3 regions of the Pseudarthrobacter sp. CCNWLW217 genome follow, and region 2 is predicted to be linked to each of the others. Evidence: predicted binding sites of a transcription regulator. Region 2 holds the regulator's gene; each other region holds the start of a gene.

Region 1 (9,887 bases), on a different contig from region 2:
TGCGTGTATAGATGCGCACATCGTCGCCGAGCCGATGCACCTGGATGCGGGCGCCGTCGAGCTTGTATTCCACGGACGCCTCCCCTGTTGCCTCCAGGGCTTCGCTGGCGCTGGCCGCAGTGGAGGCGAGCATGGGCTGCACCGGACGCCCGACGACGAGGCCGACGGCGTCAAGCTGGGCTGCTGTGCCCGTCATGGCCAGCAGGGCGGTCTGGCCGAGATCGCCGGAGAGCATCGCCGCGCGGCGTACGGCCTCCACGGGCCGGTCCGCGGCGCGGGCAACGGCGTCCGTCAGCACGCCCTCAAGTGCCCCAGTACGCAACTCACCGAGCAGCACGCCCGCAATGAAGGACTGCTCACGCTCGGTGGCTGCCGCCGTAAGGGTCCGGAGGATCGCGGCGCGTTCCGCCGCGGATCCGGCGCCTGCGATGAGGAGCAACCGGTCCAGTGCCGTATCGACGTCGGCAACGGTCAGGCTCGGCTCGGCGGCCGGCTCCCCCATGGCCGCCGACATGCCGCGCCAGCCGATCCCCACGCGGCCCTGCCGTGGCTTGGCGATCAGCAACCCAACGGCCGGCGCGATGTCCACGGGCCCAAGGCGGCGCAGCAGGCCAGCCAGTGCGTCGATCTTTGCGAGCCGGGAGCGGGTAGACGCGACGGCATCCGAGGTCCTCACGAGCTCGTCGAGCAGCATGGCACCAGTCTGCCACGCCGTCCGATAACGGGCACACGTGTAACTGTCGATGCTGGACAGGGCCGGGACCGCAGTTCCAGACTGGACGCATGGGAATCATCGTCGCGAACCTGTTCATCACCCTCGACGGCGTCTACCAGGGCCCCGGCGGCCGGGAGGAGGACACCGAGGGCGACTTCGCCTTCGGCGGCTGGCAGGCACCAGTGTCCGACGACGAGGCAGGCGCGGCCATCGGCGCCGAGATCGAACGCATCGACGCCCTGCTCCTGGGCCGGAAGACCTACGATATCTTCGCCGCCTACTGGCCCCACCAGTCCGACGACATTGGTGGCACCCTCAACAGCGTGCCCAAGTTCGTCGTTTCCAACAGCCTGACTGATCCGGCCTGGTCTGGCACCACGGTGCTGCCGAATGCCACCACTGCGGGCCGCCTCCGCGAGGAGTACGACCAAGTCCATATGTTCGGCAGCGGTGTCCTCATCCGTTCACTCCTCGCCGCGGACGTCCTGGACCGCCTCCACCTGTGGCTGTATCCGGTCACTTTGGGGCAAGGCAAGCGCCTCTTTGACGCCGGAACCATTCCCGCGACCTTCCGCCTCGCCGAGCCGGCGCGCAGCTTCCCGAAGGGGGCGGTGTCGCTGGTGTACGAGCGCGCGGGCGACGTCGAGACCCAGGAGATGGGCGCATAGTGCCGTAACCGGCCCAACCATGCACAACGGCACAAAAAACCGGCCCAGCAGATGCTGGACCGGTTTTTTGTGCAATGACGTACTGCGGTGGCCCTGGGCCCACGTCGTCCGTGGGCCCACACCGGCGAGGGCCCCAAGTCGAGCGAAGCGAGACTTGGGAGCCGGTGGGGACTAGTGGCTGTGGCCTGCGTGCTCGTCTTCTTCAGCGGGCTTCTCCACCACGAGGGTTTCGGTGGTGAGGACCAGCGCGGCGATGGACGCCGCGTTGCGCAGTGCTGCACGGGTGACCTTGACGGGGTCGATGACACCGGCGCCGATCAGGTCCTCGTACACGCCGGACTTGGCGTTGAAACCGTTGTTTGTCTCAAGCTCTGCAACCTTGGCCGTGACAACGTAGCCGTCGAACCCGGCGTTCTGGGCGATCCAGCGCAGCGGCTGGACCAGGGCGCGGCGGACGATGCCCACAGCAGCAGCGGCGTCGCCCTCGAGGGCCTTGACTGCAGGGTCCTCGTCGAGTGCCTTGAGCGCGTGGATCAGCGCGGAACCGCCGCCGGCGACGATGCCTTCTTCGAGGGCAGCGCGCGTGGAGGACACTGCATCTTCGATGCGGTGCTTCTTTTCCTTCAGCTCAACCTCGGTGGCTGCGCCAACCTTGATCACGCCGATGCCGCCGGCCAGCTTGGCCAGGCGTTCCTGGAGCTTTTCCTTGTCCCAGTCGGAGTCGGTGCGGGTCAGTTCGGCGCGCAGCTGGGAAACCCGGGCTGCGACGTCTTCTGCGGAACCGGCACCGTCAACGATGGTGGTGTTGTCCTTGGTCACCGTGATGCGGCGGGCGGTACCCAGCACCTCGAGGCCAACGGTATCCAGGCTGAGGCCCAGTTCCGGGGAGACAACCTGCGCACCGGTGAGGGTGGCGATGTCCTGCAGCATGGCCTTGCGGCGGTCGCCGAAGCCCGGAGCCTTGACGGCAACCACGTTCAGGGTGCCGCGGATACGGTTGACGATCAGCGTGGAGAGTGCTTCGCCTTCAACGTCTTCGGCAATGATGAACAGCGGCTTGGAGCTCTGCAGTGCCTTCTCCAGCAGCGGCAGGAAGTCCTGGACCGAGGAGATCTTGCCCTGGTTGATCAGGATGAGGGCGTCTTCGAGGACGGCTTCCTGACGTTCTGCGTCGGTGACGAAGTACGGGGACAGGTAGCCCTTGTCGAACTGCATGCCCTCGGTGAGGACCAGTTCGGTCTGCGTGGTGGAGGACTCTTCGATGGTGATGACACCATCCTTGCCAACCTTGCCGAAGGCTTCGGCGAGGAGCTCGCCGATTTCGTCGCTCTGGGCCGAGATGGCTGCAACGTTGGCAACCTGGGTGCCTTCAACCGGGCGGGCGTTCTCGAGCAAGCGGGCTGCAACGGCTTCGACGGAAACCTCGATACCGCGCTTGATCTGGCCAGGAGCAGCGCCGGCAGCAACGTTGCGCAGGCCTTCCTTGACCAGGGCCTGGGCCAGCACCGTTGCGGTGGTGGTGCCGTCGCCGGCAACATCGTTGGTCTTGGTGGCTACTTCCTTGGCCAGCTGGGCGCCAAGGTTCTCGTACGGGTCATCCAGCTCAACTTCGCGGGCAATGGTGACGCCGTCGTTGGTGATGGTGGGTGCTCCCCACTTTTTGTCGAGGACAACGTTGCGGCCACGGGGGCCGAGCGTCACCTTGACAGTGTTGGCGAGCTTGTCGATGCCGGCTTCAAGAGACCGGCGCGCAGCGTCGTTAAACGCAAGCTGCTTTGCCATGGTTGTGTCCTTTCAAGACAGAACCCCGCGCAGCTGACCAGCGGAATGCATGGTCAGCGGCACGGGGATCCAAAGAGTTACTTTACGACGATCGCCAGGACGTCGCGGGCGGACAGCACGAGGTACTCGGTGCCGCTGTGCTTGACTTCGGTTCCGCCGTACTTCGAGTAGATAACGACGTCGCCTTCAGCAACGTCCAGGGGAACGCGGTTGCCGTTGTCGTCAAAGCGGCCGGGGCCTACTGCAACAACTTCGCCTTCCTGCGGCTTCTCCTGTGCGGAGTCCGGGATGACCAGGCCGGAAGCCGTGGTCTGCTCGGCTTCGAGCGGGCGGACAACAATACGATCCTCAAGAGGCTTAATAGAGACCGACACTCGGACCTCTCCTTTTCGTCAGCAAATTCATGGACTGGAGAGCTGGGGCGCCGTGGCTGGCAAACCGTCGTCGCGGTGCCGGCAGCAGCCTGGCTGGCAGCTCTTCATGTGTTAGCACCCTCCTAGGGAGAGTGCTAATGACGACTCTATGTAAGGGGTTAGCACTCGGTCAAGGCGAGTGCCAGAATTTTGCCTCGGGTGAACAAGATCAGCGGCCTGCGAGGTCGTCGAAATCAACGTCCTCATCGCCTTCGTTGCCCTCATCACGGCCGTTGCCCCGCCGAAGATACAGGACGACGGCGCCGGCTACTGCGGCCAGCAGGGATATCACCAGGAGGATAACGCCGCCGAGCCGGGCCGCGGAGTACAGGTCCCTGATCTCGCGTGCCTCGTCCGTCGCGTCCTGGATATCCTTGCCGCCAACGGAGTACACGGTGGCGTTGAAGGTGTCCAGGAACAAGATGATCACCAGCAGGGCGGTGCAGACAATCGCCACGGCAACCCCGGCAATCAGTGCGGGACGGGCGAACTTCACCAGGCCTGGGGTGTTCGGATGTGGCTGTTCGGACGGCTGTAGGCCTGCGCTGTCTTCCATGCCTTCAACCCTATCGGCATCTCACCGTGGCGCTCCTCCACTACTCTTGAACGCATGGCTCAAGCACCGCAGGACCAGATCGCACCACTGCTCACGAGCGAAGGCTGGGACCTGCTGGCGTCCCTTGGCCCCTACCGCGAAGACACCTCATTCGAGCTGAATTCAACGCTTCGCAAGGCTGGCCACTCGCCCGCCCTGGTATCCGCGGTCCTCACGCAGTCCCGGCTGCGCACGAAGGCGGAACTGAAGTTCGGCGAGTTCGCCCGGAGCATGCTCTTCACTCAGGCCGGGCTGGAGCAGGCCACCCGGCTGAACGTCGCTGCCCGGCACGCCGAGCGTTTCGCCCACGCCGGCATCAGCCATGTGGCTGACCTCGGCTGCGGGCTCGCAGCCGACTCCTTGGCGCTGGCCTCGATGGACATCACCGTCACCGCCGTCGAAATGGACGAGACCACGGCCGCCTGCGCCACGGTGAACCTCATCCCGTTCCCCAACGCCACCGTGGTGCACTCCGATGCGACGTCCGTGCCGCTGGACGGGATCGACGGCGTCTGGCTGGATCCGGCCCGCCGCGTCACCTCCACGTCCGGAACCACACGGATCTGGGATCCGGAAGCTTTCTCACCGCCGCTGTCCTTTGTGGAGTCGCTTGCCGCGTCAGGCCGTGCGGTCGGGGTCAAAATGGGCCCCGGGATGCCCCACGAATCCGTGCCGGCGGACTGCGAGGCCCAGTGGGTCTCGGTGGGCGGCGACGTCACTGAGGTGACGCTGTGGTTCAACGCGGTGCGCAGGCCAGGCATCCGACGGGCCGCACTGCTCCTGGGTCCCCAGGGTGCCGCCGAAATCACCAGCGCCGAAGATTTCGGCGCTGGTCCCGCGGCACCGGTGGGCCCGGTGGAGGGCTACCTGTACGAGCCCGACGGCGCGGTGATCCGCGCAGGGCTGGTGGCGGACGTCGCCCTTGAACTGGGCGGGCACCTGGTGGACGAGCACATCGCCTACATTTGCGCTCCTGACCTGGTGGACACGCCGTTCGCGCGGGCCTACAAGGTTATGGAGGTCATGCCGTACAACGTCAAGGCACTCAAGGCCTGGGTCAAGGACAACGGCATCGGCGTGCTCGACATCAAAAAGCGCGGCACGTCAGTCACCCCGGAGGAACTGCGGAAGCAGCTATTTGCCGCAGGTAAGGGCGGCAAGAACAGCAAGAAGGCCGGAAACAAAACAGCCACCCTGGTCCTGACCCGCATCGGGGAGGACCGGGTGGCCATCGTGGTGGAACCGGCCTGAGAGCTACTGGGCGCGAGTGAATTCCTCCGCGGCCCTGACCTGCTCGTCGGCGGGCCGGACGCCGGTGTAAAGCACAAACTGCTCCAGTGCCTGGATGGTTGCTACTTCGGCCCCGGTGATCACTGGCTTTCCTGCGGCGCGCGCCGCCCTGATCAGCGGCGTCTCAGCGGGGAGTGCCACGACGTCGAACACCACTTTGGCTGCCGCGATCGTGCCTTCGGGGAAGGACAGGGAGTCCGCATCCGGACCGCCTTGCATACCTCCCGCCATACCAATAGGCGTGACATTGATGATCAGGTCCGCCGTGCCGCCGTCGAGCGCTGCGCGCCAACGGAACCCGTAGAGGTCGGCGAGGGCCCGCCCGGCGTCCTCGTTGCGCGCAATCACGGTGACGTCGGTGAAGCCGGCGTCGCGGAGGGCCGCCACGGTGGCCTTCGCCATGCCGCCGGCACCCTGGACCAGGACTGAGTAGCCCACGGGAACCGCGTGCGACCTAAGCAGCTGTTCAATGGCCGTGTAGTCCGTGTTGTAGGCCTTGAGGTGCCCGTCCGTGTTCACGATGGTGTTCACCGAATCGATGGCCTTGGCCGAAGGGTCCATCTCGTCCACGAGCGCGATCACGTCCTCCTTGTACGGCATGGAAACCGCACAGCCGCGGATCCCCAGTCCCCGGACGCCCGCAATGGCCTGGGCGAGGTCCGTCGGAGCGAAGGCCTTGTAGATCCAGTTCAGGCCCAGCTGGTCGTAGAGGTAGTTGTGGAAGCGGGTCCCGTTGTTGCTGGGCCGCGCCGACAGCGAGATGCAGAGGGTCATGTCTTTATTAAGAATGGGCACCGGTCCATTAAACGTGATTCAACCCAACTAAGTAGCAGCAGATGTCGTTATGAGGGTCCAAAACGACATCTGCTGCTACCCAGTTGGGTTAGGGGGGGCAGCCGGTGCCGGCCGGGAAGCTTCCGACGGCGGCGGGCAGCTTCCCCCGGGCCGTCGCCTTGCCTGCCAGCACGGCCGCCAGTGCGTCGAAGGCACCAGCGCTGCGTCCGTACAAGGCAACCTTGACCGGAGCCGCGGAGTCCTGCAGCGGCCAGGGCGCGTCGAGCGACACTGCGATGTCACCACCGGCAGGAGCACCGCCATAGCCGATGAGGCTGACTACAGGCCCCCCGCCAATAGCCAGCCCGGCCCTCGCAGCAGCGGCCTCGAACCGGGCCCTGTCCTGGGGCGAGCCACCGGACACCTGGACAGCGCCGGGCACCAGCGGCCCGCTGCAGGGTCCGGCCACCACTGTCACAGCGGCGGCGGAAACCCTGGCGGAGAGGTCCTGACCGCTTCCGGGGGGCGTCCCAGGGAAGGATGCAGGGGTCCTGCCACGCCAGACCATCATGGTCACGACCCGTTGCGCGGCTTCGTCCAAGCGTGCCGGCGACAGACGCCCGCCGGCCACGGCGCCCACGATGGACGCGTGGGCCTGTCCAACGTCCGTGGGCATCAGCAGCAGGTCGGCCCCGGCGGCGAGCGCAGCCACGGCAGCGGAGCCGTCCGGAAACTGCTTCTGGACAGCACCCATATTGAGGGCGTCCGTTACTGCTACGCCCTTGAAGCCCATGCCCCGGAGCGCGGCGTAGGTGTGCGCGGACAACGACGCCGGCACGCCAGGTTCCAGCGCAGGTACGGCGATGTGCCCCGTCATGACCATGGGCACACCGGCGGCGACGGCGGCCCGGAAGGGCTTCCAGTCGCGGGCTTCGAGGTCGGCAACAGTGGCTGGCTGCACCGGCAGGTCCTGGTGCGAGTCCACGGTCACCGAGCCGTGACCGGGGAAATGCTTCACTGTTGGGAGGACACCTGCCTCCTGCATCCCTTGGGAGAAAGCCACGCCCAGTGCCCCGGCCGTATCTGGGTTCCCTGACATGGACCGCGCACCGATGGTGGGATCCGCGGGGCCGATCGTGACGTCCGTGTCCGGTGCGAAGTCCACGTTGAAGCCCAGCGGCGCGAGTTCGGACGCCACCGCACGGCCGGCGTCCTTCGTGAGCGCAGCGTCCCCGCCCGCACCATAGCTCATGGGCGCCGGCCATTCAGTCAGGGGCGCACCGAGCCGGGACACCACGCCGCCCTCCTGGTCCACGCCAATGAGGCCGGGCCACGTCCGGCCGTCCGCGCGGGCTGCGGCAGCCAGGCGTGCGGTGGTGGCTGCCATGGCCGCCGGATCTACCTGCTTCTGCGCATCCACGGGAACGTTGTCCCCCATGATGATCGAGCCCGCCAGGTGCAGGCGCTCGATGGTGGCGGCGTGGGCTGTAGCGTCCGCGCCGGTGAAGAAGGGCATCAGGACCTGGCCGGCTTTCTGTTCCACCGTCATGGCGGCCACCGCCGCCGCGGCCGCATCCTTGTCGCGCTGCAGCGGACCCCAGCCGAGAGGCCTGGCCCCGGGATCAGGTGAGGCAGAGGGCGACGGCGGTGCCGGCGTCGTCGTTGGTTTGGCTGCAGACGGCGGCGGGCTGGGAGTGGAGGACTGGGAGGAAGGGGTGGGCGCCGGAGTGGGGACGCCCGTACAGGCGGCCAGGGTGGCCACTGCTGCCAAAATGAGGGTGGTTTTGTGAAAACTGTCACGGGTCCGCGGGAACAAGGCCATCAATACGATGCTACCCCTGCACTAGACTTGAACCACCCGTTCGCCCGTCCGGCCGCCGCCTGCCAGGGCAGTCCGCCGGGGCGGCGTGCGCCAGGGACAACCGAACAGTTAGGGGAACGCATGAAGATTGATTTCGCTTCATCGAGGCAATCAACTCTTGGTGTGGAATGGGAGCTGGCGCTCGTGGACGGCCAGACCGGGGAGCTCGCCTCCGTGGCCAACGAAGTACTCCGTGGCGTCGCCGCCAAACACCCGGAACTGAACGAGGACGACGAACACCCCCACATCAAGCAGGAACTGCTGCTGAACACAGTGGAGCTTGTCACCGGCATCTGCGAGACGGCCGGCGAAGCCAAGGAAGATCTCAGCAGGTCCCTGGCCGCGGTCCGCGAAATCACCGACCCCATGGGCGTGGAAGTCTTCTGTGCCGGGAGCCACCCCTTCAGCCCGCCCCAGCTGCAGCCCGTGACCGACAAAGCCCGGTACGCCAAGCTGATCGACCGTACCCAATGGTGGGGCCGGCAGATGGTCATTTATGGTGTGCACGTCCATGTGGGCCTTGACCGGCGCGAGAAGGCCCTTCCGGTGCTGGACGGCCTGGTCAACTATTTCCCGCACTTCCAGGCACTGTCTGCGTCGAGCCCGTTCTGGGGCGGCGAGGACACCGGCTATGCCTCACAGCGGGCGCTGATGTTCCAGCAGCTGCCCACCGCGGGGCTGCCGTTCCAGTTCGCCACCTGGGATGAATACGAGTCCTACGTCCAGGACATGTTCACCACGGGCGTGATCGACACCCTGTCCGAAATCCGCTGGGACATCCGTCCGGTTCCCAACCTGGGCACCATCGAAATGCGCATCTGCGACGGCCTGGCCACGCTGGAGGAAGTGGGCGCAATTGCCGCCCTCACACAGTGCCTGGTGGACGAGTTCTCCACCACTCTGGACAACGGCGGAACCATCCCCACCATGCCGCCGTGGCACGTCCAGGAAAACAAATGGCGTGCCGCCCGCTACGGCATGGAGGCCATCATCATCCTCGACGCCAAGGGCAGGGAGCAGTTGGTCACGGACCATCTGCTGGAGACCCTGAACCGGCTGGAGCCCGTGGCAGCCAAGCTCGGCTGTCCGGACGAGCTCGCCGACGTCGAGAAAATCATCAGCCGCGGCGCCGGCTACCAGCGCCAGCGCCGTGTGGCCTCCGAGAACGGCGGGAACCTGCAGGCCGTGGTGCTGGACCTGGTCAAACAGATGCGTAACGGCCCCACGGCCTGACCGCTGCGCGAGCTCTCTTAGCGTTGCTCTATCACTTGTGGTCCCTAAACCCTCGGTTTAGGGACCACAAGTGATAGAGCAACCGGGGAAATTCAGGCGGGAAGCGAAACCGCGGTGACCGGCATCGAGGAGTCCGGCGCGAAGCGGATCCCGCTGGGCGCCACTCCGGCCATGACCAGCTGTGCACCCAGGGCTGCGACCATGGCACCGTTGTCCGTGCAGAGGTCCAACGGCGGGACGTGCAGCTTGATCCCGGCGGACGCGCAGCGCTGGCCGGTCAGCTCGCGCAGCCTGGAATTGGCGGCGACGCCGCCGCCGAGCAGGACGTCCTTGATTCCGTTCTCCCGGCAGGCCAGCACGGCCTTTGAAGTGATCACGTCCACCACGGCTTCCTGGAAGGCAGCCGCGATGTCTGCCACCGGAACGTCTTCCCCGCGGGCTTCGAACTGCTCCACGCACCGGGCCACCGCGGTTTTGAGGCCGCTGAAGGACCAGTCATAGCGGTGCGGACCCGGTTCGTCGGCAGAGCCCATGTACTTGGACTGGGTGAGGCCGC
Region 2 (9,507 bases):
GGGTTTTGCAGGGACTGGCTCCGCAGCAGCGCCACCAGTTGCTGCAGCACTGCGGGGCTGATCACCGTGCCACGGGCTACCAGGCCCCGGACCTCCTGTAGCAGCCGCATGATCCTGGGGACATCGGCCGCCGGGCCGCTGATGGACAGTTCGTTGCCCCGCACATGGAAATTGACGGCGGGAAACTGATCTTCGATGAAACGCAACGCCTCATCGTGGCTACCGAGCGACTGGACCATCTGATCGGAGTTATCAAAGACAACCACCTCCGTCCGGATGCCGGGAAGGGTGTGGGGAAATTCTCCTGCGGTGCGCTCAGTGTTCAGCCGGCGCTTTCCGTTAGCTGATTCAGTCATGGTGCTGGCCCGCAGGCCTATGGTCCCCTCCAGTTCAAGTACGTAATCCCGCAGACCGCCGTGGCGTGTGGTCCCGCCCGTCGGAGGTCTCCGGATTCATACCATCTTACGCCAGCGCGCCGCTGTCAGCGGCTGGGGGCAGCCTTCCGCCAGTGCCGGAACGGCCCATGTGGGCGGGAAGTTGCCGTCATTAGGTATCAACTTCATATCGGCCTCATATCGTTCCCGTTGCAGTTGTACCGGGCAGCCGTCTTGCGCCACCGAGGCGACTTTCCTTATGCAATGCTGGAAATTCAAGGCCGTCCGGGGACCGGCTGCATCATCGCTGCCAGGAAGGATAGTGCCATCACCGTGCCGGGACCAGAAACGCCCCTTGCCTTGGGTACTGCCCTGGGGCGCATCCGCTCCACCGCCCTGCTGAGCCTCCTGCCTGCCGTCCTGATCCTCACGGGCTGCATCGCGGAGCCAGGGCCGGAGCCCACTGTGGTGCAGAATTCAAGCCAGGGCACCGAAAACACCTCGCCAGGGGTGCCGGCCACCAGCGCACCGCTCGAGACCACACAGTCGTCGAACAAGGCACCCGTCTATTGGATCGGCCGCAGCAACAGCAACGTTTTCCTGTACCGCGAGTTCAGGGACGTGCCCGAACAGGAAAACCCGGTTACAAGGGCACTGCGGGCCATGATGTCTGATAAACCGCTGGACCCGGACTTCTTTACCCCATGGCAGAACCCCAAGAAACTGGCCACGTCCATCTCGGGCAAAAACGTCATCACAGTGGACGTCTCGGAAGATGCCTTCAACAGCAACCTCGACGCCGACATGGCCGGCCGCGCCATCCAGCAGCTCGTCTATACGGCCACGGCAGCCGGGGCGAGTTCCGGGCTCATTGACTCCGGCCAGCAGATCCAGGTGATGATCCTGGTCGACGGCCACACGGACTATCTTGCTTTTGACCACGTGCGCCTCGGCACGCTCATGTCCCGGAGCCCGGGCATGGTGGCGCCGGTCTGGATTATCGATCCGCAGGAGAACGTAGAAGTCGCCGACGGCAGCGTGAAGATTACTGGCCGCAACACCCTGGCCGGTGGCAAGCTCCGCTGGCGGATCCTGCGCGAGGAAGACAACGGCGACAAGACGCCGTACCTGACCGGGGAAACCACAGCCGCGACCGAGGCCGCCCAGTCCGGAGTTTTTACCTTGGCCTTAACCCTCACGCCGGGCAACTATGAGCTTCGCGTCGCGCAGGCGGACACCTCAGGAAACGACCAGGAGCTGAACGTTGATACGCGCAGCTTCAGCGTGCGCTAGCTCGACTGTCAGAGCCCAGGTGCGGACCAGCGGCCCAACACATCGCTGGCCAGGACGACTGCAGCGGGGCCGGCGGTGGACGACCTGAGGACGTGGTGCCCCAGAAGCGCCGTTACGGCACCGGCACTGCACAGCCTGGTCACTTCACGCGGACTGATCCCGCCTTCCGGTCCCACAATGAGCAGGATTTCGCGGGTTTCGCTGCCGTTCGCAGCCGCCTGCCAATTCTCCAAAACGGACCGTAACGGCCGGACAGCGTCCTCGTGCAGGACGATTGCGAGATCGGCCACGCCGGCAGCCGCTGCCAGTCCGGGGGTTTCGACGGCGGCGCGCACCTCAGGAATCCAGGCCCGCCGGGCCTGCTTGGCCGCCGCCGTCGCCACCGACTGCCACTTGGCATGTGCCTTGGCTGCCCGTTCGCCCTTCCACCTCACGATGGACCGTTCGGACTGCCACGGGATGACCGCGTCAATCCCCAGTTCGGTGGCAGTTTCAACTGCTAGCTCGTCTCGGTCGCCCTTGGCCAGCGCCTGCACCAGGACAAGCCGGATGGCGGGCTTTTCTTCGACCGTCAGCGCCGAACACTCCACTGTCAGCTCCGACGGCGACGCCGCCACGACCGTGCCGGTCAACCGCTTGCCGGCCCCGTCTGCGATGTCCACGGACTCGCCGGGGGCAAGCCGCTTGACCGCTACCGCATGCCGCGCCTCAGCCCCTTCCAGGACAAAGTGGCCCCCTGGGACCATGTGGTCCAGCGTCCCGGGAGCGCTAAAAAAAACCGGATTGCTCACCCCTACAGGTTACCGAGCCGGTCCCGCAGCTTGGCAAAGACGCCGCCGCTGGCCGCGAGTTTGCCCTCAGTGAACTGCTCGCCGCGCAGTTTGGCCAGTTGCCGCAACAGGTCTTCCTGCGCCGAATCCAGTTTGGCCGGGGTCTCCACCTGAAGGTGTACCTTGAGGTCGCCGCGGCCATATCCGCGAAGGTGTGTCACGCCCAGGCCGCGCAGGGTGATGATCTCCCCTGACTGGGTTCCCGACTTGACGTCGATTTCCTGCAGCCCGTCGAAGGTTTCCAGGGAAAGTTCGGTTCCCAGCGCGGCAGCGGTCATGGGGATGTTGAGCGTTGCATGGAGGTCGTCGCCGTCACGTACGTACGTGGCGTCGTTGTTGACCCGGATCTCAACGTACAGGTCACCGGCCGGGCCGCCGGCCGGGCCTGCCTCGCCCTGGCCCGACAGCTGGATGCGGGTTCCGGTGGCTACGCCTGCAGGGACCTTGATGGTCATTGACCGCCGGCTACGGATCCGCCCCTGCCCGCTGCATTCGTTGCAGGGGTCCTTGATCACGGTGCCGAAGCCTTCGCAGCTGCCGCAGGGGGCGGCCGTCATGACCTGGCCAAGGATGGAGCGGACCGCTCTCTGGACCTGGCCGCTGCCGCCGCAAATGTCGCAGCGTTCCGGGTGGCTTCCCTCCCGGCAGCAGGAGCCGTTGCACGTGGGGCAAACGACTGCGGTGTCCACCTCAAGCTTCTTATTGACCCCGAACACGGCGTCGCGGAGTTCAATCCGGACACTGATGAGGGCGTCCTGGCCGCGCCGGACCCGTGATGCCGGACCCTGCGATCCGCCAGCGCCGAAGAAGGTATCGAAGATGTCCTGGAAGGCGAAGCCCTGTCCGGCGTAACCGCCGCCGCCGAAGCCGTTGTCGGTACCGTTTTCGTTGCCGGTGGTGTCGTAGACCCTGCGTTTCTGCGGGTCGGAGAGTACCTCGTAGGCGTGGGTCACGGCCTTGAAGCGGTCCGAGGCATCCTCACCGGGGTTGACGTCCGGGTGGAGCGTGCGGGCCAGCTTGCGGTAGGCCTTCTTGATCTCTTCCCCGGTGGCTTCCGGCGAGACTCCAAGGACGTCGTAGTGGCTGCTCAAAGTTCGTATCTCTTCCTGTTTGTACTGCTGCAGTCGGACTGCTTGTACTGCTCTTGTTGCCTGGGGCCCGGCCAGTTGCTGTCAGGGGCCCAGAATCCTCGAAAGGTAGCGGGCCACGGCCCTGACTGCTGCCATGGTGGTGGGGTAGTCCATGCGGGTAGGACCGAGCACCCCGATCTTGGCTGTGCTGTCCGGGCCGTACGCCGTGGCGACCACCGACGCTTCGGTGAGCCCGTCGTACGGGTTTTCGCGGCCGATGCTGACCGTCACGCCGCGCGGATCCTGTGCCATCTCGCTCAACAGGCGCAGCATGACCACTTGTTCCTCAAGCGCTTCCAGCACCGGGCCGATACTCAGGGGAAAGTCGACGTTGGACCGTGCGAGGTTGGCGGTGCCGGCCATGACCATGCGGTCTTCGCGGCTGCTGTGGGCAAGGACCTCCAGACCGTGCGCCAGGGCCTGCGCAGCCTGCCGCTGTCCTGGGCCCAGGCCGGAAACAACTGCCGGCAGCGACTGGGTCAACTGGCTCAGCGGCGTCCCTGCGAGCGAACCGAGGAACCGCCCCCGAATACCTGCCAGGGCGTCGTCACCAAGGTCCTGCCCGACGTCGACCACTTTCTGCTCCACCTTGCCGGTGTTGGCGATCAGGACAACAAGGACCTGGCGGGGAGCCAGCAACACGAACTCGATGTGCCGGATCGTGGCGCGGCTCAGGTGCGGGTACTGGACCACTGCCACCTGGTTGGTCAACTGCGACAGCAGCCGGACAGTGCGCTCCAGGACGTCGTCGAGATCGTCCGGGCCCTCCAGGAGGGTCTGGATGGCACGGCGTTCTGCCGGTGACAGCGGCTTCATGGCCGAAATCTGGTCGACAAACAGCCGGTAGCCCTTGTCTGTGGGGATGCGTCCGGCGCTGGTGTGCGGGGCGGTGATGAGGCCGTCGTCCTCAAGGGCTGCCATGTCGTTGCGGATCGTGGCGCTGGAGACGCCCAAATGGTGGCGTTCGACCAGCGCCTTCGAGCCCACAGGTTCGCGGGAGTGCACGTAGTCCTCAACGATGGCACGCAGTACTTCAAGTTTGCGCGGCTCGCTCACACTCCACCTCCATCCATGGTCACAGGCCGCCGGTTTCCCCGGCGCGTGCACCGGCCGCCGTCTTGGCGCGGCTTAGCACTCGACATGCCTAAGTGCTAACAGTCTAATATGACTCACCCCGTTGTTAGCATTGGTACCGCTCCGGGCGAAATTCCGGGCCAGGATCTAGGCAAGGCGGAACACATCCATGCAGTACCAGAACTGGGGTCCCCGGGAGATCGCCGTCCCCGTGAGGAATCAGCTCCCTGAAGTCCCGGTAGAGCGCGGGATGGTCCTGGAAGAGGTCCAGTCCGGCTGGGTGGGCGCCGTCACGCGGGTCGAGAAGTCAGGCGGAATGCATGTGGTGGCCCTTGAGGACCGGCGGGGCAAATCAAGGTCCTTCCGGCTCGGATTCGGTTTCCTCTTGGAGGGACAGCCGATCCGACTGATGCCCCCGGCGCCGCGGCAAGCCACCGCCCCGGCCGGGCGGACGGCCTCGGGCTCGGTCCGGGTAGCCGGTCAGCGCGCCCAGGTGGCCAAGGCCAGCAGGATCTGGGTGGAAGGAAAGCACGACGCCGAACTGGTGGAAAAAGTCTGGGGAGACGACCTCCGGGTGGAGGGCATCGTCGTCGAGCCTTTGCATGGAATCGATGACCTCGCTGCGGCCGTGGCAGACTTCGCACCGGGGCCGGGCCGCCGGCTTGGAGTGCTCGTTGACCACCTGGTTCCCGATTCCAAGGAATCGCGGATTGCGGATGCCGTGATGGCATCCCCGGGCGCTGCCGGCAATGTCCTGATTGTGGGGCATCCGTACGTTGACGTATGGCAAGCCATCCGGCCTTCCGTGCTGGGAATTGAAAGGTGGCCGGTGGTCCCACGTGGCCAGGACTGGAAGACCGGCATCCTCGCGGCGTTCGGTTGGCCGCATTCCACGAAGGAAGATATCGGCCTGGGCTGGCAGAAACTCCTGGGGGCGGTCCGCAGCTACGCAGACCTTGAAGCCTCGCTGCTGGGCAGGGTTGAAGAGGTCATCGACTTCCTCACCGTTCCCTAGCAGTATTCTTGGTACTGCAGTTGCCAGTGCGCTTGAGCCCGGCACACTGTAACTTTGAATGTTCTACCCCCGCACCATTGCTTTTCGAAGGAAGACACCGTGGCAGAAAACGCACACGAACACAGGGACAACCAGAGCGGCCAGGGCCGCTCCGAGTACCATGGCGTTCCAGCAAATGCGCTGCCGCTAACGGCCAGCGAAGACCGGCAGTGGGCAACCCTGGCGCATTTCGGCGGCATCCTCGGGTGCGTGCCGTCGCTGCTGATCTACCTCATCTTCCGGGAACGTGGGCCGTTTACCGCCCAGGAATCCAAGGAGGCGCTGAACTTCAGCCTGCCGCCCACCATCGCGGCCGTTGTGGCCAACCTTCTGGTGTTCATCCCTGTGGTCGGCAACATTTTCGCCGTGATTGCCACCCTCATCTGGATCGCATTGACTTGCTACTCGGTTGCCGCCGGCATCCACGTGAACCGGGGCCAGCCGCACCGCTACCAGTACAACCTGCGGTGGATCAAATAAGGGTCAGCTTCCGCTGGCTCCGCTAAGCGGCGTCAGGAGGTCCCGAGCCGGGCTTGCAGGAAACGACTCCCGCGTCAGTCCGGCAGGATCCTGCGGACCACGGCGTCAGCCAGCAGACGGCCCTTCAGCGTCAGGACGAGGCTTCCCTGAAAGGCGGAGGCAGGGTCCACCAGCCCGTCGGCGATGAGTCCAGCCACTTCTTTCCGGCCTGACTCCCCCAGCGAACTGATGCCCACACCTGAGACGAGCCGTGCCTCAAGCATGATCCGCTCCATGTCCCGGGTGCCGTCGTCGAGCGTTTCCCGCCCTGCTGCCGGCGAGAGCCCTTGAGCCAACCGGCCGGCGTAGGCGGTGGGGTGCTTGACGTTCCACCAGCGCACGCCGCCCACGTGCGAGTGGGCTCCGGGACCGATGCCCCACCAGTCGTCGCCGCGCCAATAGGCCAGGTTGTGCCGGCACGCCTGCTCCGGCGTCCGTGACCAGTTGCTGACTTCATACCAGCTCAGACCCGCTTCGCGAATCAGCTGGTCCGCGAGTTCATACTTGTCCGCGTGGTCGTCGTCGTCGATTCCGGGGACTTCACCGCGGCGGATCTGGGCTGCCAGCTTGGTACCGTCCTCCACGATCAGCGCGTAGGCGCTGATGTGATCAGGCTGGTACGACAGGGCCGTCTCAAGGGAGTACCGCCAGTCGTCCAGTGACTCTCCCGGTGTGCCGTAGATCAGGTCCAGGCTCACAGCCAGTCCGGCGTCCCGCGCCCATTGCACCACTTGCGGCACGCGGCTGGGGGTATGGGTACGGTCCAGGACCTTCAGCACATGGGGCACGGCGGACTGCATTCCGAAGGAAACCCTGGTAAATCCGGCATCCTTGAGGACGGCAAGGGATTCCGGGGTGACGGAGTCCGGGTTGGCCTCGGTAGTGACCTCAGCGCCGGGCTCCAGGCCCCACTCGCCAATGGCAGCGCCGAGAATTCGGGCCAGGTCCCCGGCCGGAAGCAGCGTTGGCGTCCCGCCGCCGAAGAACACGGTGCTCAGCGGCCGGTCCGGAATTCCGGAGTTCCGCAGCACTGCTGCTGCGAAGTCCACCTCTGAGACGGCCGTGGCGGCGTAGGCATCCTGCGACGCGCCGCCTCCCAGCTCCGTGGCCGTGTAGGTGTTGAAGTCGCAGTATCCGCAGCGGACCGCACAGAACGGAATGTGCACGTACAGCCCGAACGCCCGGTCCGCCGAACCTTCCGCTGCCTGGGCGGGCAGCAGACCGTCCGACGGCGCGGGGTCGCCGAGGGGAAGAACGCTAGGCACGGGTGCGGCCTCCGGTGGTTCCGGCCACGGTCATCACTACTTCTTGGCCTTGTCCTTGGACTCGTCGGTGGTCAGCGCGGCAATGAAGGCTTCCTGCGGGACCTCTACGCGGCCCACCATCTTCATGCGCTTCTTGCCTTCCTTCTGCTTTTCCAGCAGTTTGCGCTTTCGGGAAATGTCACCGCCGTAGCACTTGGCAAGAACGTCCTTGCGGATGGCCCGGATGCTCTCCCTGGCGATGATCCTGGAACCGATGGCAGCCTGGATGGGCACCTCGAACTGCTGGCGGGGAATCAGTTCGCGCAGCTTGGTAGTCATCATTACACCGTAGGCATAGGCCTTGTCGCGGTGCGTGATGGCCGAGAACGCATCCACCTGCTCGCCTTGGAGCATGATGTCCACCTTCACGAGGTCGGCCACCTGCTCGCCGTCCGCTTTCCAGTCCAGTGAGCCATAGCCGCGGGTCTTGGACTTGAGGATGTCGAAGAAGTCGAAGACGATCTCGGCCAGTGGCAGGCGGTACCGGATTTCCACACGGTCCTCGGACAGGTAGTCCATGCCGCCCATCACGCCGCGGCGGCTCTGGCACAACTCCATGATGGCGCCCACGAACTCGTTCGGAGCCAGGATGGTAGCGGACACCATCGGCTCACGGACTTCGGCGATCTTGCCGGAGGGGTATTCGCTGGGGTTGGTCACATGGACAACCTTCTTGTCCTCCAGCGTCACCTCGTATTCCACGTTGGGGGCTGTGGAGATCAGGTCGAGGTTGTATTCGCGTTCGAGCCGTTCCCTGGTGATTTCCAGGTGGAGCAGCCCAAGGAAGCCCACGCGGAAGCCAAATCCAAGAGCGGCGGACGTTTCTGGCTCATACACCAGTGCGGCGTCGTTGAGCATCAGCTTCTCCAGCGCATCGCGGAGCACCGGGTAGTCCGTGCCATCCAGCGGATACAGGCCGGAGAAGACCATGGGCTTGGCATCCGCATAGCCAGGAAGGGAATCAGAGGCAGGCTTGGCAAGGTTGGTGACGGTGTCGCCAACCTTGGACAGCCGGACGTCCTTAACGCCGGTGATGAGGTAGCCGACTTCGCCAACACCAAGGCCTTTGGAAGGGGTGGGTTCCGGGGAGCTCACGCCGATCTCGAGGAGTTCGTGCGTGGCCCTGGTGGACATCATCTGGATGCGTTCGCGGGGGTGCAGCATGCCGTCGACCACGCGGACGTAGGTGACCACGCCGCGGTAGGTGTCATAGACCGAGTCGAAGATCATGGCGCGGGCGGGGGCGTTGGCGTCGCCCACGGGTGCAGGCAGGTCGCGGACGATTTTGTCCAGCAGCGCTTCGACGCCCATACCGGTTTTGCCGGAGACACGAAGCACGTCGTCGGGGTCGCCGCCGATCAGGCTGGCCAGTTCCGCGGCGTACTTTTCGGGCTGGGCAGCCGGGAGGTCGATCTTGTTCAGGACCGGGATGATGGTGAGGTTGTTTTCCATCGCCAAGTAAAGGTTGGCAAGGGTCTGGGCTTCAATGCCCTGGGCCGCATCAACAAGGAGCACCGCACCTTCGCAGGCCGCAAGCGAGCGGGAAACCTCATACGTGAAGTCCACGTGGCCGGGTGTGTCAATCATGTTCAGCGCGTAGCTGGTGCCATCGAGTTCCCAGGGCATACGGACGGCCTGGGACTTGATGGTGATGCCGCGTTCGCGCTCGATGTCCATCCGGTCCAAGTACTGGGCCTTCATGTCGCGGGACTGGACCACTCCGGTGTACTGCAGCATCCGGTCGGCCAGGGTGGACTTACCGTGGTCAATGTGCGCGATGATGCAGAAATTCCGAATAATGGCCGGATCTGTCGCGGCGGGCACCGGGGCGGTGCGGGCCATGGGAGACACGCAGGGTCCTTACTGTTGGCATTCACACGGCCACCACCAGGACACGCCGACGGCGCCCTGCGGACGGGCCGCACATTT
Region 3 (9,887 bases), on a different contig from region 2:
ATCCAGATGGACCAGAAGTACATCGCCGAGTACGGCGGCCGCGGAGCACTGCTTGACCTGTCCAAGCAAAGCGGGGTCGACACCTCCAAGCTGGACAAGGAATCACTAGCTTCCGGCCAATACGACGACGCACAGTATGGCCTGAGCACCGGCAAGAATGCTTACGTCATCATGGCCAACACCAAGGTCTTCGAGGCAGCCAATGTCCCTTTACCCGACGACACCACGTGGACGTGGAGTGACTTCATGGACACTGCCGCGAAGCTCAGCGCGGCGGGTAACGGGAAGAGCTACGGTGCGGCCTATGGCAGCAACGAAGCAGACCTCATCATCTGGCTTCGGCAGCACGGCGAGAACCTCTACTCACAGGACGGAAAGCTGGATTTCGACACAGCCACCGCTGCTTCCTTCTGGGAGCGGCTTAAGGAACAGCGTGACTCGCAGGCAAGCCCGCCCGCCACCGTGGCCACCGAGGACTCCGGCGCAGGCTTGGAGGAGAGCCTGTTCGGCACCAACCGGGTCGGCATGGCGTGGTGGTGGACCAACCAGCTCGGCTCGCTGGAAACCACTACAGGCAGCAGCATCAAAATGCTCCGCGCCCCCAGCCTGGACGGTAAGTCCGCAGACAACGGCATGTACTACAAGCCCACGATGTTCTGGTCTGCGTCTTCTCGCTCCAAGCATCCTGAGGCGGCCGCAACCTTCATTAATTACCTGGCGAACAGCCCGGCTGCCGGTGCCATCCTCATGACTGACCGCGGCGTCCCCAGCAACTCTGAGATCGTCGAGAGCATCACGTCCACCCTCAAGCCCGCAGACACAACCGTTGTGGCCTTCCTGAAGGACATCGCGCCGGACATCGCCGACGCTCCACCCGTCCCGCCGGTGGGCGCGGGCAGCGTCCAGAACGTCATCAAGCGGTACACCGACGAGGTCCTGTACGACCGCCTGACTCCGCAGGCAGCAGCCGAAGCCTTCAAGAAAGAAGTCGAAGGAATGCTGGCAACGGCACGGAAGTAGCGGAGCCCGGCGGCTGCAGAGCCTGCCAAGATGCACAAATGCGGCCCCCTCCAAACGGAGGGGGCCGCATTGTTTGCGCGGAACGTATTCCGGGCGCTTGGAGACTAGAAGCCGCCCATGCCGCCCATGTCGTCGCCGCCACCCATGGCCGGAGCGTTCTTCTCCGGCTTGTCGGCCACGACAGCCTCAGTGGTGAGGAACAGGCCGGCGATGGAGGCCGCGTTCTGCAGGGCAGAGCGGGTCACCTTGACGGGGTCATTGATGCCGGCAGCAAGCAGGTCGACGTATTCGCCGGTTGCAGCGTTCAGGCCATGGCCTGCGGGCAGGCCGCGGACCTTGTCCACAACAACGCCCGGCTCAAGGCCGGCGTTGAAGGCAATCTGCTTCAGCGGGGCGTCGATGGCAACGCGGACGATGTTGGCGCCCGTTGCTTCGTCACCGGTCAGGTTCAGGTTCGCGAACGCCTTGGCGCCAGCCTGGATCAGTGCAACGCCACCACCGGCGACGATGCCTTCTTCAACGGCAGCCTTTGCATTGCGGACAGCGTCCTCAATGCGGTGCTTGCGTTCCTTGAGCTCAACCTCGGTTGCGGCACCGGCCTTGATGACTGCAACGCCGCCGGCCAGCTTGGCCAGGCGTTCCTGCAGCTTCTCGCGGTCGTAGTCGGAATCGGAGTTTTCGATCTCGGCGCGGATCTGGGAAACGCGGCCAGCGATCTGGTCGGCGTCGCCGGCACCTTCAACGATGGTGGTTTCGTCCTTGGTGACAACAACCTTGCGGGCGCGTCCCAGGAGTTCCAGGCCAGCGGTCTCGAGCTTGAGGCCAACTTCCTCGGCAATGACCTGGCCGCCGGTCAGAACGGCGATGTCGGCCAGCTGAGCCTTGCGGCGGTCGCCGAAGCCCGGAGCCTTGACGGCGACGGACTTGAAGGTGCCACGGATCTTGTTGACGATCAGGGTGGCCAGGGCCTCGCCCTCGATGTCCTCGGCAATGATCAGCAACGGCTTGTTGGACTGCATGACCTTTTCCAGGACAGCAACCAGTTCCTTGACGTTGGAGATCTTGGAGTTGACGATCAGGATGTACGGGTCCTCGAGGACCGTTTCCTGGCGATCGGTGTCGGTGACGAAGTACGCGGAGATGTAACCCTTGTCGAAGCGCATGCCTTCGGTGAGTTCAAGCTCCAGGCCGAAGGTGTTGGACTCCTCGACGGTGATAACACCTTCCTTGCCGACCTTATCCAGGGCCTCGGCAATGAGGGCACCAATTTCGTCGTCACCGGCAGAGATGGAAGCCGTGGCGGCGATCTCTTCCTTGGTTTCGATTTCCTTGGCCGAAGCGAGCAGCTCCACCGTGACGGCTTCTACAGCCTTCTCGATGCCGCGCTTGAGGGACAGCGGATCGGCGCCGGCCGCGACGTTGCGCAGGCCTTCCTTAACCAGTGCCTGGGCGAGCACGGTGGCCGTGGTGGTGCCGTCGCCAGCGACGTCATCAGTCTTCTTGGCAACTTCCTTGACCAGCTCGGCGCCGATCTTCTCATAAGGATCGTCCAGCTCGATCTCCTTGGCGATGGAAACACCATCGTTGGTGATCGTGGGGGCGCCCCACTTCTTTTCGAGGACGACGTTGCGTCCACGCGGGCCGAGGGTGACCTTAACGGCGTCGGCGAGGATGTTCAGGCCCCGCTCAAGGCCGCGGCGTGCCTCTTCATCAAATGCAATGATCTTGGCCATAACGGCAGTAGTCCTTTCGGGACAGACGTTAAGAATGAACCCACCGAAGTGCCCGCGACGGACGATCCTTCGCCCTCGGCCTCTGTACGCCTCAGGTTCCCGATCTCACTCCAGTAAGTATTTCTTTCGCTCCTCGACCGGCGCCTGGGCTTCGTAACCGGCCTGAGCCGGGCGTCGCTTTAGCAGTCGGTACGTAAGAGTGCTAAGTCAATAATTAGCACTCCATAGGTGAGAGTGCAAGCGAATAGTCCCGAAAACCAGTGCCTGCGGGGCCTCGTTTCGCTCCCGGCGATCAGCCTGCGGCCCGACCCGCGGATTCACGACCGCTGAGCTTTGCCCTGTTGTCAGCTCCGTACGTGAACACCATGAAGTTCGCAGAGGTGATGTCGCCGTTGGCGTCGAAGCCGATCGGACCGGATTGGCCGTCGTAGTTCGCGGCACCTGCGGTCTTCAGCGCTGACACGCAGTCCTTATAGGACTGGCAGGGTGCGGCCTTCGCCGGCTCCGCGCCGGGGGCCGCGCCTCCGGAGACAGCTATGAGGTGTGCGGCTATTGATCGGCCGGCGTCGTCATCGGCTGCCGCGGCCGCCAGGACAGCCAGCGTCACGGCGTCGTACGTCTCAGCGGCGAAAGAGGTGTCCTTCAACCCAGGATCGACCGCCAGCAGGCGAGCTTGGAAGTCCGCGGAGGGGAATACGCCGGGCACCACTGCCCGCGCGCCGTCGAGCGCTTTTGACCCCAACCCGGAACTATACTGGGCGAAAGCGCCGTCGCTGAGGATGACTTTACTGCCGGACAGTCCAGCGTTGTTCAGCTCAGCGATGGCCCCCTGGGCGCCATCCCGCGCAATGAGCACCACTGCATCCGGGGCCGCTTTCCGGGCAGCAGCTGCGGCCCGTTGGGCATCGCCGGGCTCGAATGCTGACGTGCTGGAGGTTTCCACGCCTGCGTCCTTGGCCGCACTGGCCACCGCTGCGGAAACATCCTTGCCGTAGCTGCTGTCCTGGTGGACGATCGCCAGGCTCTTCGCGCCCCCGTCTTTGGCGAGCTTCACAAGCACCGAAGCCTGGGCGACGTCGGCCGGTGCAGTCCGGAAGTAGTAGCCGCCGCTTTTGTACTTACTCAGCCCTGCCGCCGAATTGGCCGGTGAAATGAGCGGAATCTTCGCGGCGGAGAGAACGTCAATGGCAGCAGCCGCGTTGCTGGAATCAGTGGGTCCAATCACGACGTCGGCCTTGGCCGCGGCCAGCTCCTTGGCTTGCGCGCCGGAGTCGCCGGCGGCCCGGGGCAACAGTTCAATGGGCTTGCCCTTGTGCCCGCCGGTGGCGTTGATTTCCTGCACGGCCAGTTTTGCCGCGGCAAGCTGCGAGCCACTGAGGAAGTCACGCGTTCCGGTGCTGTCCAGGATCACGCCAACGCGCAGCGTTCCATCGCCGGAGGCTTCAACGGAGTCAAGCCGGGCATTTCCAGCAGCAGCCCCACACCCGGCCAGCCCAAGAAGGAGGGCCGCCGATGCGGAAACACGGACCAAGGAAGATCGGAAACTTACGGACTTCACTCTGCCGGCCGGACACTTTCTGCCTGCGGGCCCTTCTCGCCTTCGCCGACTTCAAGCTCCACCCGCTGCCCCTCATCGAGTGCGCGGTATCCCTCGCCTTGAATGGCGGACCAGTGGACAAAGACGTCGTCACCCGAGCCGTCCACCGTAATAAAGCCGTAGCCCTTTTCAGCGTTGAACCACTTCACGGTTCCCAGTGCCATGATGCCCACTCTTTCAGTAGCGTCCGTAAGGCCCACGCCACTGTGTGCCGCTCGTTACGGACCGAAGCCTGAAATCACTCTAGCCAATGGTCCCCGGACGAGCCGAGGCACAGGGCCGCGTCGGTGTTCAATAGTTATTCAGGTGTAACCCGTTTACTGGAAGCCCGGCCCCAGCACAACCACCAGCGGAACCTGGAAGTCGGCGCTGTCGACCATCGTTGGAATGTTCAGGAGTTCGGAGAGGGCCTCCGCGTTGGCCCTTTGTGCCGGACCAGCATAAAAAATTACCGACGTCTGCTGGGGTGCGCCACCCCAGTTTCCTACCTGGCCGAGGGTCCAACCGTCCGCCTGGACGGTGGCGCTGACCCTGCCAGCCAGGCCGGCTGTTCCGGCGGCGTTGTAGACCGCCAGGCCCTGGGTCTTGTTCACGGCGGCCTGGGAGGCCGCGGCGGAGGGTGTGGGGCTCGGCTCAGGTTCGCCACTCGGTGAGGGCTCGGCACTGGCAGTGGGCTCTGCAGTTGCGGAAGGTTCAGCGCTGGCAGAGGAAGAGGCAGCCTCAGAGGGGGCAGATGACTCCACGCTGGTGGACGCCTGGCTGCCGGCTTGGGTGAATCCCAGCTGAGGCAGGATCAGGAAGGAGACCAGGCCGACCGCAAGTGCCACAACGCCCACGGCGAGCATGGGCCATAGCCGCGGCCTGGACGGTGCCGAAGCTGAACGGTGGACACCCTGGCGGGAGGCAGCCTCCGGAACTTTGTCGAATTCATCCCGAGCGTATCTGGTCATAGTGGAGAGACATCCTTGTTGATTGTTGCTGATGGCTCAGCACGAGCGAAGTTACGCGTCCGAACCCAGGCGACGTGCGGTGCGTGCCCGTTGTCGCGACGTACGTAGTCTACGCAATCGCTTGACGAGCATGGGATCGTGCGCGAGCGCATCCTCGGAGTCGATCAGCGCGTTGAGCAGTTGGTAGTAGTGCGTAGCTGACAGGTCGAAGAGTTCCCTGATGGCCTGTTCCTTGGCACCGGCGTACTTCCACCACTGCCGCTCAAGGGCGAGCATCTGTTGCTCCCGCTCGCCGAGCGGCGAGTCCCGGAGCGAAAAGTCAGCCAGCAGGGAGCCACGCTCGCCAGGCTCTGCCAGGTGTTCCCGGGCTGGTTCCGCCACGGCATACTCCTTCGCTGGATAAGGTTAAAAGTCTCACCCCCATGTTACGGACGAATAACAGCGTTGTCATTTACGCCGCAACGGGCTGGCAGTGGATGAACGGGAGTACTGAGAGAATGGGGGCGTGTTTGATTCGGAACCCCTGTTCGAGCTGGAGCCGGAAGCGGCGGAGCCCGTCGGTTATGCCGAGATGGCTGTATTGCCACTGGACGAACTGATGGCCGCCGACTGGGCCGCCGCCCTGGCCGGGGTGGAAGATGACCTGCGTGCCGTACTGAGGTTCCTCGCTGACGACGTCGCGGCCGGGCACCAGGTGCTGCCGTCGCCGTCGAATGTCCTCCGCGCGTTCCGGCAGCCGCTGGCGGACGTCAAGGTACTGATCCTTGGGCAGGACCCGTACCCAACCCCGGGGCACGCCGTCGGCCTGTCCTTCGCTGTGGCCCCGCAGACCCGACCCATTCCGCGCAGCCTGGCAAACATCTACAAGGAGCTCGAGGCCGATGTGGGAGTACCGGCGCGCGTGCACGGCGACCTCAGCGCTTGGGCGGACCAGGGCGTGCTGCTCCTGAACCGGGTCATGAGCGTGCGTGCCGGAGCCGCGGGTTCCCACCGCGGAAAGGGCTGGGAGAAAATCACGACGGCGGCAGTCACCGCGGTGGCCGGGCGACGGAAGGCTGACGGCAGCGCATTTCCGCTGGTGGCTGTGCTGTGGGGCAAGGACGCGGAGGCAGTCCGGCCCCTTTTGTCCGGCGCCGCGGTAGTGTCCAGCGCGCACCCGAGCCCATTGTCGGCGTCGCGCGGTTTCTTCGGTTCCCGGCCGTTCAGCCAAGCCAATGCGCTGCTGAACGAGCAAGGAAGCCCTGGCGTAACCTGGGAACTCCCACCACTCCCTTAGCTTAGGCTTGCCTTATGAGCACCGTTCCCGCTGCCACCAGCGCCACCAAAAAGTCGCGTCCCCAAATCAACCTCACCGTGGTCCGCCGCGAGCAGCTTTCGCCGCACATGGTCAGGATCGTTGCCGGCGGCGACGGCTTCGCCGACTACGTCAACAACGATTTTGTAGACCGCTACGTGAAGATCGTGTTCCCCCAGGCAGGCGTTGACTACGCCCAGCCGCTGGACCTGTGGACCATCCGCGAGACCATGCCCCGTGAGCAGTGGCCCTTCACCCGGACCTACACCGTCAGGTGGGTGGACTCCGTGGCACAGGAGTTGGCCATCGACTTTGTGATCCACGGCGACGAAGGACTGGCCGGCCCGTGGGCGGCCTCCGCCCGGCCCGGCGACCCGCTGACCTTTACCGGTCCCGGCGGCGCCTACAACCCGGCGCCCGACGCCGACTGGTACCTTTTCGCCGGCGATGAAGCCGCCCTGCCCGCCATCGCTGCCTCCTTGGAAGCCCTGCCAACGGAGGCACAGGGCGTGGCTTTCCTCGAGGTTGACTCCGACGCCGATATCCAGCCCGTCACAGCCCCTGCCGGTGTCAAGATCACGTGGCTCCGGCGCAACGGCGCACCGGCCGGCACCGGCGACCTGCTGGTGTCGGCAGTCGCGAACGCCGACTGGCCCGCCGTCGGCAAGGTCGACGTCTTTGCCCATGGCGAGCGCGGCTACATGAAGGGCCTGCGCGAGGTGTTCTTTGTCCAGCAGGGCCTGGACCGCAAGCAGGTTTCGCTGTCCGGTTACTGGGCCGCGGGCCGGGTCGAAGATGACTTCCAGGCCGAGAAGAAACTGCCCATCGGGCAGATTTAGCCCCGTTAGCGGCGGCGGGCGCGCCTGCGCTCGTTGCTGGCCAGGCTCCGCGTCAACGGCCTGGCCAGGGTGTCGCCCAGGACGATCCCGCCCGCAGCGCCGAGCACGATGGCGCCGGCGTTCAGCATCCCCCCTGCGCCCAGGAGGATCTCGGATTCCTCGATGGACAGGACATACATGGACCGGAAGATCGTCAGGCCCGGCAGCAGGATCAGCGCCGCCGGCACGGCGACCACCAGCTGGGGCGCACCCATCTTCAATGCCACCACCCGGGCCAGCAGACCGATCACCACGGCGGACAACGCCGGCGAGAACCGGTCGCTGATCCCCAGCGAGCTGGCGCCGAGAAGCACCAGGTACCCGGCGACGCCCACGGCAGCGGTGGGCAGGAGCAGCTTCCACGCCGTCTGTTCGGTGACCCCGATGGCCATGACAGCCAAGGCCGTGAGGACCACCAGCACCCACAGGTCGTAGGCGGGGCTGAATGTTTCCGTGACGTCGATTTCCTGCATCCCCGTCATGGAACCGACCACCAACGCGACGGCAATGCCTGCCACGAGGGCGCCGAAGATCAGGACTGTGGACAGGAACCTTCCGGCGGCCGTCACCGGGAAGCCGTTAATCGCGTCCTGCACCGAGGACACCAGGCGGCCCGTGGGCAGCAGGAGCAGGATACCGCCCACCACCACGATGGCCGGCGCGGTGGTGAGGTTGAACTGCCACAGCAGCAGTGCCATGAAAGTCACCACAAACGAACACGTCGCGGTAGTGAAGAAGTCAGGTACTCGCCAACGGCCCAGCTGGCGCGACAGCAGGCTCACGCCGATGTTGACCACAAAGGCGATGGCTGAGGACACGGGACCGCCACCCAGTACGCCAACGAATGCTGCCGCGAAGACGCCGAAGGCCACGGTCACCATCCAACGTGGGAAGGGCTTGGGGCTGGTGATGGCCTCATCGAGCCGGCGGATTGCCTCGTCCCGGCCCACTCCCCCGGCCACGATGTCCGTAACGAGCTGATGGACCTTGGCCAGCCCGGCGTAGTTGTTGGTCCAGGACCGCACAACGCGCAACAGGGCTATGGGCGTCTGGTCCTTGGGCGCGTAGTTGATCCCGACCGACTGGTTGGTGATGTCCACTTCGATGTTCTTCAGCCCCAGGGCTGCCGTCACGGCGATGATGCTCGTCTCGACTTCCAATGCGCCGGCGCCATAACGGAACATGGTTTCGGCCAGGTGCAGGGCAAAGTCCAGGGTCTTGCGGGCGGAAGTGTCCACGCCTCCCACTTGGATCATGGGGTTGGCGTACGGGCTGCCTGCGAGCCTGTCCACGATACTCAGCGGCGCCGTCGGTGGGTTCTCCCCTTGGACCAGGCGCCGCAGCATCCGCTTTGCCGCGGCGTTCTGCCGGACCTGGGAGGGGGAAAGTGGCTCAGTCTTCGGCAGGCCGTCAGTGTGAGGCCTGTTCCGGGGATCCCCGGGTCGATCTGTCACGCTGGTCCTCTTCCGGGGGTGCTTATCGTGGTCTTTATGCGGTGTTTTCGGCGGGGGCTGGTTCTTCGCCGGAAGCCTGGCGTTTCAGCGGGAGCCTGCTCAACAGCGTGCGGGCAGCTGCCACCGCGGCCCGGGCGATCCTGTTGGCTTGGAAAACCACGGGCCGCACCGGCATCACGAAATCGCCCAGCAGCTGGACCACCTCACCGCCGAAACCCTTCTTGAAGGCGTAGCCGCCGTGGCCTTCCTCGTCCTGTCCCTGGATGCCGAAGGTGCCGTAGAAGTTGTAGCGGCTGTAGCCTTTTTCCAGCGCATGGAGCATCATGCCCCAGTAAAGGGAGGTGGCCCCGTTGAAGTAGATATAGTCCTGTTTGGTGCCGCCGATGACGCACACCAGCTCGTCGCCGAAGCAGACGAAGTGGATGGCCGCCACCGTTGCCACGCCAACGGAATCCGGGAACCGCTCAATGTCCTTGAGGCTGCGCTCATAGCTGTCGACGAGGTCCTGCACCACCTTGAGGCGGTTGGCCTTCTTCTTGCTGCCGGTCTCTTCGACCTCCCGGCGGAGTTCGGCCGCCGCAGCGGTCTCGGCTTCAAGGCGTTCGGTGATGGATTTGCGGTACGCGGGGATGTCGATCTTGGCCATCATGAGCTTGGTGAACTCGGACGAAGTGGTCCGCAGCAGCTGCTCGTAGTATTCGCGTTCGCGGTAGATGAAGCCCTTTTCGTCGCCGGCCGTGCTCAGGGCGTCGTAGAACTCGTCCAGGGTTTCCAGGGTGGCCTGTTCCAGGAAGACGCCGTTCTTTTCGGCCTTCCGGATGGCTTTGCGCGTGCGGTAGCTGGTGCCCATGATGAGCTCTTCGGCGTCCGTGACGCCGTCGAGGGTCTTAATGAACATCCAGTTCACGTTGGCGAAGTTCATGTCCGAGCCCTGGTGGGCAAATCCGAGCCGCGCAAGCTC

Evidence for each region. The regulator HrcA, encoded in region 2, represses chaperone genes, less so after heat shock. The targets are predictions, from matches to a motif close to TTNGCACTCGNNNNNNNCGAGTGCNAA.
Region 1: the regulator HrcA is predicted to act here: its motif matches at 3,698-3,724, upstream of groES (co-chaperone GroES).
Region 3: the regulator HrcA is predicted to act here: its motif matches at 2,933-2,959, upstream of groL (chaperonin GroEL).

The regions. Positions count from the first base shown of each region.
Region 1 is NZ_JBBCBT010000006.1:208,085-217,971, reverse strand. Features, by position in the region: partial or broken gene V9L18_RS09575 (ATP-dependent DNA ligase) at 1-694, opposite strand, end outside; gene V9L18_RS09570 (dihydrofolate reductase family protein) at 784-1,383, shown strand; gene groL (chaperonin GroEL) at 1,555-3,165, opposite strand; gene groES (co-chaperone GroES) at 3,243-3,539, opposite strand; gene V9L18_RS09555 (hypothetical protein) at 3,748-4,134, opposite strand; gene V9L18_RS09550 (class I SAM-dependent methyltransferase) at 4,189-5,424, shown strand; gene V9L18_RS09545 (shikimate 5-dehydrogenase) at 5,428-6,258, opposite strand; gene V9L18_RS09540 (glycoside hydrolase family 3 protein) at 6,347-7,786, opposite strand; gene V9L18_RS09535 (glutamate--cysteine ligase) at 8,180-9,331, shown strand; gene tsaD (tRNA (adenosine(37)-N6)-threonylcarbamoyltransferase complex transferase subunit TsaD) at 9,424-9,887, opposite strand, start outside.
Region 2 is NZ_JBBCBT010000018.1:17,330-26,836, forward strand. Features, by position in the region: gene V9L18_RS18135 (PhoH family protein) at 1-356, opposite strand, end outside; gene V9L18_RS18140 (GerMN domain-containing protein) at 747-1,667, shown strand; gene V9L18_RS18145 (16S rRNA (uracil(1498)-N(3))-methyltransferase) at 1,676-2,458, opposite strand; gene dnaJ (molecular chaperone DnaJ) at 2,461-3,588, opposite strand; gene hrcA (heat-inducible transcriptional repressor HrcA) at 3,670-4,683, opposite strand; gene V9L18_RS18160 (DUF3097 domain-containing protein) at 4,871-5,716, shown strand; gene V9L18_RS18165 (DUF4870 domain-containing protein) at 5,816-6,235, shown strand; gene hemW (radical SAM family heme chaperone HemW) at 6,310-7,539, opposite strand; gene lepA (translation elongation factor 4) at 7,576-9,429, opposite strand.
Region 3 is NZ_JBBCBT010000004.1:32,966-42,852, reverse strand. Features, by position in the region: gene V9L18_RS06300 (ABC transporter substrate-binding protein) at 1-1,020, shown strand, start outside; gene groL (chaperonin GroEL) at 1,125-2,753, opposite strand; gene V9L18_RS06290 (ABC transporter substrate-binding protein) at 3,046-4,311, opposite strand; gene V9L18_RS06285 (cold-shock protein) at 4,308-4,514, opposite strand; gene V9L18_RS06280 (LytR C-terminal domain-containing protein) at 4,668-5,300, opposite strand; gene V9L18_RS06275 (DUF3263 domain-containing protein) at 5,352-5,681, opposite strand; gene V9L18_RS06270 (uracil-DNA glycosylase) at 5,806-6,576, shown strand; gene V9L18_RS06265 (siderophore-interacting protein) at 6,591-7,433, shown strand; gene V9L18_RS06260 (threonine/serine ThrE exporter family protein) at 7,439-8,926, opposite strand; gene V9L18_RS06255 (peptidoglycan bridge formation glycyltransferase FemA/FemB family protein) at 8,961-9,887, opposite strand, start outside.